Megalodesulfovibrio gigas DSM 1382 = ATCC 19364: one gene and its partner. The main gene of each other region encodes a partner of the protein of the gene in region 2 in a complex. Links are inferred from orthologs where the notes say so. Each region holds a gene or a part of one and is shown on either strand. Other genes may lie near its edges.

Region 1 (4,111 bases), 2.4 Mb from region 2 along the record:
CTTCGGCGGCGTTGTGCAGCAGTTCCAGGACCGCCTGGGTCAGCAGGGCGGAATCCCCCGCGGCAGGGCAGGCGTGTTCGGGCAGCTCGACCATCCATTCCACCGGCGCCGGGCACTCCCCGCGCGCCAGCTCCAGCGCTGCCCGGCAGCACTGGCCCAGCTCCACGGGCTGCATGTCCCGGACCTGCAGGGCGGTGAAGTCGCTGACGGCCTGGACGATGGCATGCAGCCGCACGCCGCCGTCCAGAATGGCCTGCAACTGCTCGTGCTGGCTGGATTCCGGCGCTGCCTTGCGCAGGAGCAGGCGGGAGAACCCGGCGATGGTCATCACCGGGTTGCGGATCTGATGCGCCACGGCCATGGAAAAGTGCTCCAGACTGCGGGCGCGCTCCTGTTCCAGGGCGTGGTGCTCCTTCAGCATGCGGCGTTCGCGGGCGTGCATCTCGAAAATATGGGTCACGTCGGTCAGGGCCAGGAGGATGCCGAAGAGCTTGCCGTATTCCACAATATGCGAGGTGGTGGCGGAAAGATGACGGATCTGGCCGTCCGGGCGGGTCCAGTCGGCATGGGCGGGGGGCTGCTGCGCCGGCTCATCCGCTCCATGCATGGCCATGTCCCGTGCGGCGTCGCGCGAGGCATGCAGGGCCGCAGCCAGGGGCGCGCTGCCAGACTGGGCGGCAAACAGCGCATCCCAATGGGCCCCGAGGATGTGGCGCTCCTCCAGCCCGAGCAGGCGCTGGGCCGTGGCGTTGGCCACGTAGGCCACGCCGTCGATGTTGAAGATGATCACTCCGTCGGGAAAGCCGTTGATGAGGTTCTGAAAATAGGACGACTGAATGAGGGGCAACACGGCGAAACTCCTTGGGCGCGGCTCAACGCGAGGGCAGGGCGACGGGAGGCGACGCCGCAGGTGCAATGGGGGCCGCCGGGGGAGTGGTGGTGGTGGTCGTGCGCTCCGGCGCTCCTTCCGGTCCCTCCTGCCTGGGCACGGCCCGGATGCGTCGCACGTGCTGCAGGGGGATGAACTCCAGCGCATCGTTCACCCGGCACACCAGGGTGTCCTGGTCCCGGTCAATATGATAGCTGGTGCATGTGAACGTCAGGTGACCGCCGTCCAGAAACTGCACGGTCACGTCGTGCCAGGCGCTGGCCTGGGCCAAACCGGCCGTGGCCGCGCGCAGCTCTTCCTGGATGGTGCGCTCCCAGGCGGCGAGCACGGTTTCGCGGTTGACCGGGGTGTCGTGGGCCCGGCACAGGCCGAGCTTGTAGCGATCCGCCGCCGGGGGCGGGCCGCAGATCCAGCCGGCAACGACGGGGGTGCGGCAGATGTAGCAGGGGACCATGCGCATTCCTCCTGCCGGCATGGTACACCGGCCGGGCAGCGGCGTCATCCGCCAACCACGGGCCGCCCGCGCCGGGCCGGAGCATGCTGATTTTGAGAAAATGTTTTTTGCGAGAGGGGAAACCTTNAAAGGGGGTTCGGGGGAAGAACCTTTCTTTAGAAAGGTTTTCCCCCGAGGGTCCCTCTCAAGGGAAATTTTTCCTATTCCTCCCGCTCCAGGTATTCCGCCAGGATCACCTTGAGGCCGAAGCTGGGGAAGTTCACGCGGTATTTGTCCGGGGGCAGATGCTGCACCAGTTTGCCGCGGCCGAAGACCTTGTGCCGGCACCAGCCCAGATCCCCCGGTGCGGGCTGGGCCGCCTGGGAGACCGGCGGCGGCGCCTTGGGCACGGCCGCAGACGGTTGCCAGGGTGGCGAGGCCTGGGCCTTGGCCGGGGCCGCTGGCGTCGATCCCGGTTCCCGGGCCATGCCGCCCCATTTGGAGAGCATGCCGTTGTAGCCCTCGCGCCATTCCTCGAACACGTGCACGCCCATTTCCCGCAGGAACGGGCTGGCGGTGGCCGGTTCGGAGATGTTCTGCCCGCGCTTGTAAATGGACGTGGGCACATACAGGGACAACTCGTCCCGGGCCCGGGTGCAGGCCACGTACAGCAGCCGGCGTTCCTCCTCGAAGTCCTCGGCCTTGAGCAGGGCTTGGCGGGAGGGGAAGCGGTCTTCCACCAGATCGATGATGTGCACCGCCCGCCATTCCAGGCCCTTGGCCGAATGGATGGTGGAGAGGCAGACCGCGGGCCCGCCTTCGGCCTCGGGCTGCTCGGGGTTCTCCAGGTGCAGATCGGCCAGGAACTGTCCGGCGTCCTCGTAGCCCGCGGCAATCTGCACCAGCTCTTCCAGGCCGGTGCGGCGGCGGGGATGGTCGTCAGGGTGCAGGCGTTCCAGAATCGGCTGGTAGAATTCGAGAATCTGTTCCAGCAGCGGCACCGGCCTGGGCGGGGCGGCGCGCAGGCGGTCCAGCAGGGCCAGCATGTCCGCGGCCTGGGGGTGCTTTTTGGTGAGTTTGGCCACGGTCTTGGCGTCCCCGGCCATCAGGGCGTTGAACAGGCTGGCGGCCGTCTTGGGGCCGATGCCCTCCACCTGCGCCAGGATGCGATGCATGGAAGGCATGTCTGCGGGATTCACGGCCACGCGCAGGTAGGCCATGGCGTCCTTGATGTGCGCGGCTTCGGTGTACTTGAGGCCGCCGTACTTCCGAAAGCGCACGCCGGCGCGGTTGAGCGCCACTTCCAGGTGATAGGAGTGGTAGCCGGCGCGGAAGAGCACGGCCACCTGCTCCGGCCCGTAGGCAGCGCATTGGCGGATGATCTCCTCGCAGACGATCTGGGCCTGGGTGCGGTCCGAAAGCGGGCGCACCAGCCGCGGCACGGGACCGTCGGTGCGGTCGCTGAACAACTGCTTGCGGAACTGGGCCTGGGCCTGGGACAGGATGGCGTTGGTCAGATCCAGGATGGGCTGGGTGGAACGGTAGTTCTGCTCCAGCTTGATGAGCCGCGTGCCGTGGTGGCGATCTGGAAAGGTGAGGATGTTCGAGATGTTTGCTCCGCGGAAGGCATAGATGGACTGGGCGTCGTCCCCCACGGCCATCACGTTGCCGCCCATGGATCCTGGCTCTCCCGTGCCGACCAGGAGCGTCACCAGCCGATCCTGCACCAGGTTCGTGTCCTGATACTCATCCACCATCACATGGCTGAAGCGCTCCCGGCAGCGGGCCAGGGTCTCGGGATCGTGGCGAAAGAGGGATTCCAGGCCAAAGAGCAGGTCGTCATAATCCAGGAGCCCCTTTTCACGGCGGAAAACGGCATAGGCGTCGCACAACTGCTGCATGGCCCCTGCATAGGGGATGAGGTGGAAGCTCTCCTGCTTGACCACTTCGTCCAGGGGCAGTTCCTTGTTCCGGGCCTTGGAATAGTGGTCCAGGATGGTGCCGGTTTTGGGGAAGGAGCGGTCGCCCTTGCCCAGGCCGGCGGTGGATTTGATCTCCCGCATCACGGTTTCGGCGTCGCTGCGGTCCATGAGGGTGCAGCGGTCCGGAAAGCCTGGCGGCGGCGTGCGGCGCAGCACACTGTAGGCAAAGGCGTGAAAGGTGCCGCCCTGCACACCGTGCAGTGCCGCGGGGCCATGACCCATGAGCTGGCCGGCGCGGTGGAGCATCTCCTGGGCGGCCTTGCGGGTGAAGGTGAGCAGCAGGATGCGCTGCGGCGGGACGCCTTGCTGGGTCATGTACGCCAGACGATAGACGATGGTGCGCGTTTTGCCGCTGCCTGCGCCGGCCAGCACCAGCACCGGGCCGTCCACGGTGCGCACGGCCTCCCACTGGGCGGGATTGAGATGGGATTGGTAATCGATCAAGGGGAATACAGCCTTTCTTGTGGGGATGGCCGGGGGCAGCCGGGCGCAAGGCCCGCCCCGGGTCTTCTGGATGCCAGCTGCGGAGCATGGGGTCAAGAATTCTGCTGATAAAACTGTGGTATATAGTCCCGCAAGTATTTTTCTTGATCTTTGGTGGATATTGCGGCACAACTGGAATAAGCCCTGCCCCCCGTTACATGGCGCATCCTGTAGACGCATGGCTGGACCACGTGTGCACGTGCGCTGCAGGGTAGCGGAATTGTTCAACAGGGTAGACTCCATGCCGTACAGCGGCCGCACCGTGTGCGAGGAGGGCAAGATGGCGGGAACAGGGAGTCAGGCAGCGTCGTGGAATGGGCGCGC
Region 2 (5,264 bases):
GCCAATCAAGGCCCTGTCCACCCGGCAACGCCGTCACGGCCTCCAGTCGCAGCAGGGGGGCCACGCCATCCAGGAGCAGCACGCGGCGGAACTGCCGGGCAGGATCCTGCACCATCTGCCGATGGTACGGATGCCGGACCACGGCCGGGGAATACGCGCCAATGGCCTGGCCGCTGCGTGTCTCCAGGGCGTGCAGGCGCTGCCAGGCCTGATCCAGGACCATGCCGGCGGCGGCAAACCAGAGGTCGTTGTTCAGAAACCACACGTGCGTGCGGCCCTGGGCCTGCATGGCGTCCAGGGTCCAGGCCAGGGCCCCGGCCCAGTAGCGGTTCTCGGGCAGGCGGGTCCAGGCGTTGGGCCAGGGCTGGGGGGAGGCGTTGTCCAGGACGAACAGCCGGTCCCGCCAGCGCTCGCCCTGCCCGCTCAACTGGCGGTGCAGCCGGGCGGTGACGGCCGGATCCCCATAATGCAGGATGACCACCGCCGGGTCGGCCTGTTTGAAAAAGCCGTCCGCCATCTATAAAATTTCCTGGATTTGCAAGAAGTTCTCCGGCTTGCCGATGCACAGCAATCGGTCTCCAACATTGATGACGGCATCTGGCGCGGGGTTGAAGCGCATTTCCTCGTCGGCGTGCTTGATGCCGATGATGATGAGGTTGAAGCGCGGGCGGATCTGGCTTTCGATGAGGTTCTTGCCAATGAGGGATGAGTGCGGGCCGATGCGCAGCTCTTCCATCTGCAGATCCAGGCCGCCCTGCACGGCCATGTCGATGAAGTTGACCACCGAGGGCTTGAGCACGCTCTGGGCCATGCGCAGGCCGCCGATGGTGTGCGGCAGGACCACGCGGTCCGCCCCGGCGCGCTCCAGGCGGGAGATGTGGGACTCCTGATCCGCCCGGGAGACGATGACGATATCCGGGTTGAGCTGGCGGGCCGTGAGCACCACATACACGTTGGCCGCTTCCTGGGTCAGCGCGGTGATGAGGCTGCGCGCCCGGGTCAGGCCCGCGGCGAGGAGCAGCTCGTCCGAGGTGGCATCCCCGGCTAGGTGCAGCACGTTGTCCAGCTCCAGACGCCTGATGATGTCCGGATCCTGCTCGATGACCACCAGCGGGTGGCCTTCGCGCATGATCTCCCGGGCCACGATGGAGCCGATGCGGCCGTAGCCGCAGATGATGAAATGATTTTCCAGCCTGTCGATGGCCTTTTGCACGCGACGTCTCCCCAAAAGCTGATTGATGCGGCCCTCCACCAGCAACTGCGCGGCGGAGCCGGCCAGAAACGCAAAGCTGCCCACCCCGCCGAAAATCAGGAACGAGGTGAAGATGCGCGCCTCCTGCGAAAGCGGCCGCACCTCCTGGAACCCCACCGAGGACAGGGTGATGACCGTCATGTAAAAGCTGTCCCAGAAGTCCCACTCCTCAAAGGACATGTAGAACGATACGGATGTGGCGAAGATGATGGCCAGGGCCGCAGAGCCGGCGACAATGGGCCAGAACTCGCCCAGACGGGCGTGCAGCCTGCTGTAGCGCAGGTCCGGAGGAGTGATGGATTTCATGGAACGTCCGAGAACTCGGCGACGGTCAGAAGTTCACGCAGCCGCTTGATGCGGTCGCGCAGTTGGGCGGCGCGTTCGAATTCCAGCTCCTTGGCGGCCTCGCGCATCTGGCGTTCCAGGATCTTGATTTCCTTGGCGGCGCGTTTGGGGTCTGCGCCGTAGAGGGCGGCTTCTTCCGCCGCCAGGGGGGCCGGGGCTGCCTGGGCCGCTTCCGGCTGGCCGGGCTGGCCGGGCTGGCCCTTGCCGCGGCCGCGGCGGGACTTGCCGCCGTCCTGCTCACGCTGACGGGCCTGGGCGTGGATGGCGTCCAGGACATTTTCCGCCTCCTTGCGCACGGACTGCGGCACAATGCCATGGGCCTGATTGTGGGCAACCTGCCGGGCGCGGCGGCGTTCGGTCTCGTCCATGGCCACCTGCATGGAGGGGGTGATCCTGTCGGCATATAGCACCACCAGCCCGGCCACATTGCGCGCGGCGCGGCCAAAGGTCTGGATGAGGGACCGTGCGGAACGCAAAAAGCCTTCCTTGTCCGCATCCAGAATGGCCACCAGGGAGACTTCCGGCAGATCCAGCCCTTCGCGCAGCAGGTTGATGCCCACCAGCACATCGAATTCGCCCTTGCGCAGGGCCTGGAGGATGGCCACGCGCTCCAGGGTATCCACATCAGAGTGCAGGTAGCGGGCGGCCACACCCATCTTGGTGAAATATGCCGTCAAATCCTCGGCCATGCGCTTGGTCAGGGTGGTCACCAGCACGCGTTCGTCCCGGGCAATGCGCTCCTTGCAGCGGCCCAGCAGGTCATCCACCTGTCCCTTGACCGGCCGGACAAGCAGTTCCGGGTCCACCAAGCCTGTGGGACGGATGATCTGCTCCGCCACCACGCCCTGGCTCTGGCGCAGCTCGTAGTCTCCGGGCGTGGCCGAGACGTAGATGGTCTGCCCGATGCGCGCCTGGAACTCCTCAAAACTCAAGGGCCGGTTGTCCAGGGCCGAGGGCAGGCGGAAGCCGAAGTCCACCAGGGTGGACTTGCGGGAGCGGTCCCCGTTGAACATGCCGGCCACCTGGGACACGGCGATGTGGGATTCGTCGATGAACAGAATGAAGTCTTCGGGGAAATAATCCAGCAGCGTGGACGGCGGCGTGCCCGGGGCGCGGGCGTCCAGGTGGCGGGAATAGTTCTCGATGCCGTTGCAGTAGCCCATTTCCTCGATCATTTCCAGATCGAGCATGGTACGCTGCTCCAGGCGCTGGGCTTCCACCAGCTTGTTCTGGCGCTGGAACTCGGCCAGCCGTTCCTGCAGCTCCACGCGAATATCCCCCACGGCGCGGGCGAGGTTGTCGCGGTCCGACACGTAATGGCTGGCAGGATAGACCACGGTTTTGCGCAGCCGGCCCAGGATCTCGCCGGTCAGGGGATCCACCTCGCTCAGGGTCTCCAGCTCATCGCCAAAAAATTCCAGGCGCAGGGCGCGTTCGTGGTGGTAGGCAGGGATGATTTCCAGCACATCCCCACGCACGCGGAAGGTACCGCGATGAAAGTCGATGTCGTTGCGCTCGTACTGCACTTCCACCAGGCGGGCCATGAGGTCATCCATGCGCAGGCGCTGGCCTTCCTCCAGGGGAATGAGCATGCGGGCGTAGTATTCCGGAGAGCCCAGGCCGTAAATGCAGGAGACCGACGCCACGATGAGCACATCGCGCCGGGTGAGCAAGGCATGGGTGGCGGCGTGGCGGAGCTTGTCGATCTCGTCATTGATGGACGAGTCCTTCTCGATGTACGTATCGGACTGCGGGATGTAGGCTTCCGGCTGGTAGTAATCGTAATAACTGACGAAATACTCCACCGCATTGTCTGGGAACAGGGAGCGGAACTCGTTGTACAGCTGGGCGGCCAGGGTCTTGTTGGGGGCCAGCACCAGGGCCGGCCGGTTCACGCGGGCCACGGTCTGGGCCATGGTGAAGGTCTTGCCCGAGCCGGTGACGCCCAGAAGCACCTGATCCTTGACACCAGCCTGCAGGTTGGCCACCAGCTGGGCGATGGCCTCGGGCTGGTCTCCCTGGGGCGAAAAGACGCTGGATATGACGAAGGGCTGCTCCATGCCGGGCCTATATCACGAGGCATCCCCGTCCGCTACTCTTCCCAGGCGGCGGCAAATCACGTACAGCACCTGAAACCAAACGCCCAGACCAAAGGAAGCATCCATCATGGAAATCAACATCTACGATCCGCCCATCCCGCCGCGCATTCCGCGCTGCTACGTCATGACCGCCGTCATCAAAAGCTTCAAGGGCCGCCGCGATGTGGACGTGCATCTCTTCAAGCCCGAACTCGACGAGGCCGAGCGCGACAGCTACGAATGGGATGACGTGGTGGGCGACCCCATGCATCCCGACGTCTATTCCGATCCCGAACGCACCAAGCTGGTGGTGATGGAAGCCTTTACCCGGGACGAGGTGGACGCCATCATCCAATACTTTAAGGATCGCTACGCCGACCGCATGGCCAGCGTGAACGCCAGCCCCATGAACTTCCCCGTGCCCCAGGGCATGCCGCCCCTTTCCGCCATGCCGGAAGGCAAATCCATCGGCTTCATCCGCTTCAACCAGGTGCCGCAGTATCCCCTGTCCTTTGCCATGCATGGCATGTACGACCTGGAAGAACATCAGCCCCTGGCGCCGGAATCCCTGGCCTAGTACGGGACGCCACGAGTACGACGCAATGACGAGTAGTGCCGTCCTGTCTTCTCCTCCTGCCCAGGCTGCCGCTGCCCCGGGCCGTCAGCTCGGGCTGGACGTGCTGCGGTGCCTGAGCATTTACTTTGCCGTCATCGCCCATGCGGCTGCCGTGCTGCTGAACTATCCGGACATGCCCGTGCGCTGGTTCACGGCCACCACCATCACGGCCATCGCGTTTTTGAACATCCCGTCCCTGCTGATGATCACCGGGGCGCTGATGCTTTCGCCCCGGGCGGCAGCCAAGGAGCCAAACCCCGGCGAATTCTATCGCAAACGGCTGCCTAAGCTGGTGATTCCCCTGGTTGCGTGGTCCTTTATCTATTATGTGCGCAACCACTTCACCATGGATACCACCATCTTCCTGCCCACGTTCTTCAAGCGCATGGCCACCATCACCATGGAAGGACACATGTGGTACATGTACATGCTGCTTGGCGTGTACATCACGCTGCCGTTCCTGCGCGCCCTGGACATTCCCCGGCAGCGCAGCCTGGGCTGGTGGCTGGTGGGGGTGGTCTTTGGCCTGCATGTGCTCAACTTCGCCTGTCTGGCGGCGTGGGGCATGCCGCTGTACCACAAGTTCTCGGACGAGTTCATCTCCGTGTATGTGGGGTATGTGGTGCTGGGCTGGCTGCTGTATTCCGGCCCCGTGCCCTCGCGCCGCTGGACGCCGCTGCTGGCGCTCATCCTGGCGGCCGGGGTGGCCGGCACGGTGTGGCTGCAGTACCTCCACTCCTTCGTGGCCCTGCGCGAGGATAACGTGTACTTCCAGCACTTCTCGCCGTTCCACATCGCGTCGGGGGTGGCCTGCTTCCTGCTGTTCCGGCAGGCTCCATGGCGGTTCTCGCCTGTCGGGACCAGGTGGCTGCTGTCCCTTTCCGCCTGTTCCTACGGCATTTACCTGGTGCACATTCTGGTGCTGCAGTTCTTCACGGGCGTCATCGGGCACGTGTTCGACGGCAGCATCCTG

What was found. The genes of interacting proteins can lie anywhere in the genome.
Region 1: the proteins of uvrB (region 2) and DGI_RS02530 are in contact, whole or in part, in a crystal structure (PDB 7EGT), measured with the Thermus thermophilus proteins. The link is inferred for Megalodesulfovibrio gigas DSM 1382 = ATCC 19364 from one-to-one orthologs. Residues at the interface, in WP_096411307.1 of Thermus thermophilus: Glu23, Leu25, Arg26, Asp27, Gly28, Glu29, Arg30, Phe31, Arg55, Glu326, Asp327, Phe328, Glu379, Ser382, Gln383, His398, Gly400, Arg401; in WP_096412145.1 of Thermus thermophilus: His654, Arg656, Phe657, Gln666, Asp668, Glu669, Lys680, Arg681, Leu682, Ser683, Lys685, Tyr686, Ala687.

What each region holds. Positions count from the first base shown.
Region 1 is NC_022444.1:575,476-579,586, reverse strand. What follows is about bases 1,147-4,111. They hold DGI_RS02530 (ATP-dependent helicase), read right to left. Parts: upstream 3,749-4,111; coding sequence 1,544-3,748; downstream 1,147-1,543. Other genes in these bases: DGI_RS18645 (hypothetical protein), read right to left, coding at 1,147-1,343. In the rest of the region: DGI_RS02540 (two-component system sensor histidine kinase NtrB), read right to left, coding at 1-850; more of DGI_RS18645, read right to left, coding at 873-1,146. UniProt on the Escherichia coli protein: A helicase with DNA-dependent ATPase activity. Unwinds DNA duplexes with 3'-5' polarity. Translocates on single-stranded DNA with 3'-5' polarity. Initiates unwinding more efficiently from a nicked substrate than double-stranded DNA.
Region 2 is NC_022444.1:2,945,106-2,950,369, forward strand. The notes cover bases 1,107-4,094. They hold uvrB (excinuclease ABC subunit UvrB), read right to left. Parts: upstream 3,658-4,094; coding sequence 1,555-3,657; downstream 1,107-1,554. Other genes in these bases: DGI_RS12895 (potassium channel family protein), read right to left, coding at 1,107-1,558; DGI_RS12905 (hypothetical protein), read left to right, coding at 3,764-4,094. Outside these bases: more of DGI_RS12895, read right to left, coding at 518-1,106; more of DGI_RS12905, read left to right, coding at 4,095-4,252; DGI_RS12910 (acyltransferase), read left to right, coding at 4,278-5,264. UniProt on the Escherichia coli protein: The UvrABC repair system catalyzes the recognition and processing of DNA lesions. A damage recognition complex composed of 2 UvrA and 2 UvrB subunits scans DNA for abnormalities.